3 regions of the Citricoccus sp. genome follow, and region 2 is predicted to be linked to each of the others. Evidence: riboswitches for the same ligand, from Rfam matches in the RefSeq annotation. Region 2 holds a riboswitch; each other region holds the start of a gene.

Region 1 (2,262 bases), on a different contig from region 2:
GGCAATTCCAGCCGATCCTGTTGGCGGATGTCCACCGGCACCGCCGTGTCCACCAACTCGTCGAGGCTGTCGTACCCCAGGGTGCGCAACATCTGGGTCGCTGCCTGCGGGCCGGGACCGATGTGACGTTCGGCGAAGGAGTGGTCGCTGAGCTCAGCGGCGGTGGGGCGGGCTGGGGTGATCGTCATGAGAGGAACTCCAGAGGTCTGCGCGGTCTCCCGCGGTGTCTATGGGTTCCTCCCCGATCTGTTGCACAGCCTGAGAGTTTCCGTCCCACCCGGACGGGGTGGGACTTGCTCCTTCGGCGAGCACGGAGAACTCCGCACTACTTTCCAGATGCGCCTCGGTGCGGCGGTACGGGGGCCTGAGAGTTTCCCGGGGAGGAAATTGCTCCTACGGCGCCCGACCACGAATGCTGGACGGGACTCTCCCGCCGCACGTGAACGGCCAGACTATGTGATTGCAGTCACAGCGTATACGTACTTTCTGCCGAGTGCAACGGCACTCGCATTCACGTCATCCTGGGTCACACAGGTCCTCCTCGCCGCGGTCCTGCTGCGGATGCCCCTGTCTCACCGCCCCCGCAGCCGCCGGGCCGTGCGGAGCAGGATTCGGTGCGGAAATTCGAAAATCCATTGTGCGCCGAGGTGACTGTCACCTAGGATGTGAGGGCTGTCACAGTCGAATGGCCGTTGACGTGCGGCGGGAGAGCCCCGACCAGAACACCGGTCGGGCACCGTAGGAGCAATTCCTCCCCAGGAAACTCTCAGGTCCCCGGACCGCCGCACCGAGGCATCTCTGGAAAGTAGCGCGGAGTTCTCCGTGCTCGCCGACGGAGCAAGTCCCACCCCCTCCGGGTGGGGCGAAACTCTCAGGCCGTGCAACAGAGGGGGAGGAACCCACGGACGACGCGGCACACCGCGCAACTTACTGGAGTTCCTCAATGACCCTCACCCCAGCACGCCCCGTGAGCACTACCGAGCAGTCCCCGCATCTGGAGCGGGCCCTGTCCAACCGGCACATCCAGCTGATCGCCATCGGCGGAGCCATCGGCACCGGCCTGTTCATGGGCTCGGGGAAGACCATCTCGGTGGCCGGGCCCTCGGTGATCTTCGTCTACATGATCATCGGCTTCATGCTGTTCTTCGTCATGCGCGCCATGGGCGAGCTGCTGCTGAGCAACACGGACTACAAGAACTTCGCCGACTTCGCCGGTGACCTTCTCGGGCCCTGGGCCGCGTTCTTCACCGGGTGGACCTACTGGTTCTGCTGGGTCGTCACCGGGATCGCGGACGTCGTCGCCATCGCCTACTACGTCTCCTTCTGGTGGCCCGACCTGCCCCTGTGGATCCCCGCGATCGCCTGCATCGCGTTGCTGCTGGGCCTGAACCTGCCCACGGTGAAGGCCTTCGGCGAGACCGAGTTCTGGTTCGCCCTGATCAAGATCGTGGCGATCGTGGCCCTGATCGTCATCGGCCTGGTCATGATCATCACCGGGTTCGAGAACGATGGCGTCCAGGCCAGCTTCGACAACATCTGGACGCACGGCGGCATGTTCCCCACCGGCTTCATGGGCTTCGTCGCCGGGTTCCAGATCGCCGTCTTCGCCTTCGTCGGCATCGAGCTGGTCGGCACCACCGCGGCCGAGGCCAAGGATCCGGAGAAGAACCTGCCCCGGGCGATCAACTCCATCCCGGTGCGCATCCTGCTGTTCTATGTGGGTGCGCTGATCATCCTGATGGCCGTGAAGCCCTGGACCGCCTACAGCGCGGATGAGTCACCGTTCGTGGGCATGTTCGCCCTGGCCGGGCTGGTCGGCGCGGCCGGGGTCGTGAACTTCATCGTCCTGACCTCCGCCACCTCCTCGGCCAACTCCGGGATCTATTCCACCTCGCGCATGATCTACGGCCTGGCCACGGAGGGCGACGCCCCCAAGGCCTTCGGCCGGCTGTCCTCCCGGAAGGTCCCGAAGAACGCGCTGCTGTTCTCCTGCATGTTCCTGCTCGCCGGCGTCGCACTGCTCTATGCCGAGGGCAGCGTGGCCGAGGCCTTCACCCTGGTCACCACCGTCTCGGCCCTGTGCTTCATGTTCGTGTGGTCCATCATCCTCGTCAGCTATCTCGTCTACCGCCGTCGCCGCCCGCAACTGCACGCCGTGAGCGCGTTCAAGATGCCCGGCGGTACGTTCATGCCCTACGTGGTGCTGGCCTTCTTCGGGTTCATCATCTGGGCGATGACCACCCAGGCCGACACCCGGGCTGC
Region 2 (2,262 bases):
CGTTCGCGTTCCGCCTGCCCGAGTCACCCCGGTACCTGGTCGCCCGCGGTGACCTCGACCGTGCGGCCCAGGTCCTGTACGACTTCACCGGCATCGAACGGGTCAACCTCAAGATCGAGCAGATCAAGGACACCCTGGAGTCCGAGCGGCGGGAGTCCCTGCGCGACCTGCGCGGACCGGCGATGGGCCTGAGGCCGATCGTGTGGATCGGCATCGTCCTGTCCGTGTTCCAGCAGTTCGTGGGCATCAACGTGATCTTCTACTACTCGACCACGCTGTGGCGCTCCGTGGGCTTCGGGGAGTCCGACGCCCTGACGATCACGGTGATCACGTCGGTCACGAACATCCTGGTGACGATCGTGGCCATCCTGCTGGTGGACCGGGTGGGGCGGCGCCCCATGCTGCTCGTCGGGTCCCTGGGCATGGCGGCCTCACTGGGCCTGATGGCGGTGGCCTTCTCCTTCGCGCAGGTCGTCCAGGGCGCCGACGGCACCACGGCCGCAGAGCTGGGCCAGCCGTGGTCCACGGTGGCCCTGATCTCGGCCAACGCCTTCGTGGTCTTCTTCGGTGCCACGTGGGGGCCCCTGGTGTGGGTCCTGCTGGGGGAGATGTTCCCGAACCGGATTCGCGCCGGGGCGCTCGCCGTGGCCGCGGCGGCCCAGTGGGCCGCGAACTTCGCGGTCTCCACCACGTTCCCGTGGCTGGCCGAGATCGGGCTGACCGTGGCCTACGGGCTCTATGCGGTGATGGCGGTGCTGTCCTTCCTCTTCGTCTGGCGCTTCGTCCCGGAGACGAAGGGCCGCGAGCTCGAGGACATGCAGGACACCGGCATCGTCCGGAAGTCCCGCAGGAGCACGCCCGCGCGGTGAGGACCCGGCCGCGATTTCACGCACCCGTGTGAGGTGCATTACAGTTGTCTCCCGGAATCAGCCACTGAGCGGTCCGGGAGAGATCCCGCACCACCTAAGATGCGCGACGCCGAAGGAGCAAGCCCTCCCCGGGAATCTCTCAGGCCCCCGTACCGGATCGCTGGGCACCTCTGGAAAGCGTCGCCACACCCACGCGCGACCACCGACGGGGCAAGCGGCCGACCGGCTCCGGGCCGGCACGACGCGAAACTCTCAGGTCCATGGACAGAGCGGGGAGGACACGAGGGGACCACCGTCCCACGTCCACCTGAGGAGAACCCATGGAACCCAGCCGCCCCACCGGGCCCGTCGCCGTCGGGACCGAGGCCGGACCAGCCGGCCACGCCCCCGCCGCAGCCCCGACCCTCGAGAGCCCGGCACCCGGCCGTCCGGACGGCACGGCCGCCGCGCCGGGCTGGAACCGCTTCGACTCGAGCTGGACGATCGGCCTGTTCGGTACCGCCGTGGGCGCCGGCGTCCTGTTCCTGCCGATCAATGCCGGCCTGGGCGGGATGTGGCCGCTGATCATCGCCACGCTGATCATCGGGCCGATGACCTACTTCTCCCACCGGGCGCTGTCCCGCATGGTGGTCGCCTCGCCCCGGGCCGACCGTGACATCACCGGCGTGGTGCGGGACTACTTCGGCGAGGCCGCCGGACGCCTGGTCACCATCCTGTACTTCCTGGCGATCTTCCCGATCGTGCTCATCTACGGCGTCGGCATCACCAACACCGTGGACAGCCTCATGGTCAACCAGCTGGGCATGGACCCGTGGCCGCGCTGGTTGCTCTCCGGGGTGCTCGTGCTGCTGATGTCCGCCGTGATGGTGGCCGGCCAGCGCGTCATGCTGATCGTCACCCAGTGGCTGGTCTACCCGCTGATCGCGGTCCTGTTCTCCGTCACCCTGCTGCTCATCCCGTCCTGGTCCTTCGAGGGCTTCGGGGCCGTGCCCGCCGCCGGCGACTTCGCGATGTCCCTGTGGCTGATGATCCCCGTGCTGGTCTTCGCGTTCAACCACTCCCCGGCGATCTCGCAGTTCTCGGTGTCCCTGCGCCAGCGCTACGGGGCGGGCTCGGTGCAGAAGGCCTCCTCCGTCCTGCGCGTCACCTCCATCCTGCTGGTGGTCTTCACCATGGGCTTCGTCTGGTCCTGCGTGCTGGCCCTCGGCCCCGAGGGGTTGCAGGCCGCCAAGGACGCCAACCTGCCGGTGCTCTCCCACCTGGCCAACGTCATGGGCCTGCCGATCATCGCCTGGCTCGGGCCGGCGGTGGCTGTCACGGCCATCGGCTCGTCCTTCTTCGGCCACTGGCTCGGGGCGTTCGAGGGCGCGCAGGGCATCATGCGCGGGATGGT
Region 3 (2,262 bases), on a different contig from region 2:
ACCAGTCGTCGAGCATCTCGATCCGCCCGTCCAGGGTCATGTTCTGCGTGATGACGATGCGCATGGATGGTCCTTCCGTCGGCGCCGCAGGGGTCGCTGGCGCCCTCTCCTCGTCCCACAGTAGGGAGGGCCGTCGCGTCCGGGAACACCCGGTCGCACCGGGCCGGGGGTTCAGCTGCCGCGGGACAGGATCGCCGCGACCGTCTCGTCGTCGACGGCGGCGAAGTCCCGGTAGTGGGCCCCGACGGCCCGGAAGCCCCGGGGGGTGGCCAGTACCTCGATCTCGTCGGCCTCGCGGCTCATGAGCATCGAGTCCACGGTGGTCCGCGAGGCAACCGGCACGGCCAGCACCACGCGCGCCGCCCCGAGGGCCCGGGCCACTCTGCAGGCCACCCGGGCGGTGGAGCCCGTGGCGATGCCGTCGTCGACGATCATCGCGGTCTTGCCCGTGAGGTCCAGCGGCTCCCGGCCGGCACGGAAGAGCCGCGCCCGGCGGTCCAGGGTCTGCTGCTCGCGGCGTTCGACCAGCGCCACTTGCTCCTGCGTGACCCCGAAGTGCCGGATGGTGCCCTCGTCCTGGAGCCGGACGCCCTGCTCACCGATGGCACCCATCGCGAGCTCCGGGTAGGAGGGCACCCCCAGCTTGCGGACCATGATCACGTCCAGCGGTGCGCGCAGTTCCCGGGCCACCACTTCCGCGACCGGCACCCCGCCGCGGGGCAGGCCCAGCACCACGACGTCGGCGTGCCCGGCCCAGCGCGGGGCGAGCCGCGCTGCGAGCTGGGCACCGGCGTCGTATCTGTCCTGGAATTCCGGCACGTCCCCTCCCTGGGATGGGCTGTGGGTCGCCCCCAGCGTAGGCGCGCCGGTCGTGGCACTGGAAGGGCCCCCGACCACCCGGCGTTCCCGGCAACGGCCCGGATGACCCCGTGTGACGAGATTCACGGCATATTTTGCATACAAATCAAATGCCTGACTACACTGTGATCGCAATCACAGCAGAATAGCCGTTGCCGTTGAGGTGTGGCGGGAGAGTCCCGTCCGGCACCACCGGTCGGGCGCCGTAGGAGCAATTCCTCCCGGGAAACTCTCAGGCCCCCGCACCGCCGCACCGAGGCACATCTGGAAAGTAGCGCGGTCTTCGCCGTGCTCGCCGAAGGAGCAAGTCCCGCCCCGCCCGGGTGGGATGGAAACTCTCAGGCCGCGCAACAGATCGGGGAGGAACCTACAGACGACGCGAGAACGATCGCAGACCCCAGGAGTTCCCCGGATGACGAATGCACGTGCATGGCCCGGTCTCACCCCGGGCGGTGAGGCCTCCCCGGCCGGCCGCCCCACCGGCCCCGGCGCCGCGGCGGAGCAACGGTGCGCCAAGATCGCCCAGGCCGCGGCCACCGGACTGATGACGCACCGGGACGTCGAGGACGCCCTCGTCCGCATCGACGGCCCCCGGCGCGCACCGCGGCTGTGGATCGAGTGCTTCCTGTCCCCCCACGCGGACGTCACCCGCACCACGGAGGTGGTCGTCGGAGTCCGCGAACAGCTCGAGGCCATGCTCGACCTCACCTTCGACACCGTCGAGATGACCATCCGGAACGTCACCGTCCCGGGGTAGGCCGGCCTCGGTTACCTCCGGGTGGCCACCGTCAGCAGGTACTCGATCTCGAAGCGCGCCCGGTCCTCGGTCCCCACGTTCGCCTCGTCGAAGAAGGCCTGGAACGCCTGGTCGAATTCCTCGGCACGGCCCTCGCCCTCGGCGTTCCTGCGGACGGTGATCGTGGGGCCGTAGGACGCCTTGAAATGCTCGGCGAATTCGCGCGGCGTGCCGAAGGCGGTGACCTCGAGGGTGCCCCGGCTGGCGGAGTCCACCGCCACCCGATCACCCAGCAGGGCGCGCTGGTGCTCCTCGGTGCCCCACAGCGGCGCCGGCTGCACTCCGGGCGGGGGCGCCGGGGCGAAGGGCTTCATGGTGCGGAAGAGCCCGCCCACCACGCCCTCGGGCGTCCAGCTCAGCAGGGCGATCGTCCCGCCGGGCCGGCACACGCGCACGAGCTCGTCGGCGGCCTCCTGGTGGTGGGGGGCGAACATCACGCCGATCGAGGACATCACCACGTCGAAGGAGGCGTCCTCGAAGGGCAGGTGCTCGGCGTCGGCCTCCACCCACTCCAGGTCGAACCCCTGCGCCTCGGCGCGCAGCCGCCCTGCGTCCAGCAGCTCGGGAGTGAGGTCGACGGCGGTGACCCTCGCCCCCGTGGCCGCTGC

The links. Region 2 has a riboswitch for glycine ahead of PLJ28_RS06515 (amino acid permease). Riboswitches for the same ligand answer to the same signal wherever they lie in the genome.
Region 1: it holds a riboswitch for glycine, as region 2 does, so the genes downstream of both, cycA (D-serine/D-alanine/glycine transporter) here and PLJ28_RS06515 (amino acid permease) in region 2, are expected to answer to the same signal.
Region 3: it holds a riboswitch for glycine, as region 2 does, so the genes downstream of both, PLJ28_RS00550 (hypothetical protein) here and PLJ28_RS06515 (amino acid permease) in region 2, are expected to answer to the same signal.

The regions. Positions count from the first base shown of each region.
Region 1 covers NZ_DAOMPX010000135.1:502-2,763, reverse strand. Annotated here, with positions in the region: partial or broken gene PLJ28_RS15475 (glycine dehydrogenase (aminomethyl-transferring)) at 1-188, opposite strand, end outside; glycine riboswitch at 343-443, opposite strand; glycine riboswitch at 694-792, shown strand; gene cycA (D-serine/D-alanine/glycine transporter) at 944-2,262, shown strand, end outside.
Region 2 covers NZ_DAOMPX010000014.1:7,453-9,714, reverse strand. Annotated here, with positions in the region: gene PLJ28_RS06520 (sugar porter family MFS transporter) at 1-869, shown strand, start outside; glycine riboswitch at 934-1,034, shown strand; glycine riboswitch at 1,038-1,139, shown strand; gene PLJ28_RS06515 (amino acid permease) at 1,190-2,262, shown strand, end outside.
Region 3 covers NZ_DAOMPX010000001.1:114,140-116,401, forward strand. Annotated here, with positions in the region: gene PLJ28_RS00540 (dihydrofolate reductase family protein) at 1-64, opposite strand, end outside; gene PLJ28_RS00545 (phosphoribosyltransferase) at 172-819, opposite strand; glycine riboswitch at 1,018-1,116, shown strand; gene PLJ28_RS00550 (hypothetical protein) at 1,271-1,615, shown strand; gene PLJ28_RS00555 (class I SAM-dependent methyltransferase) at 1,627-2,262, opposite strand, start outside.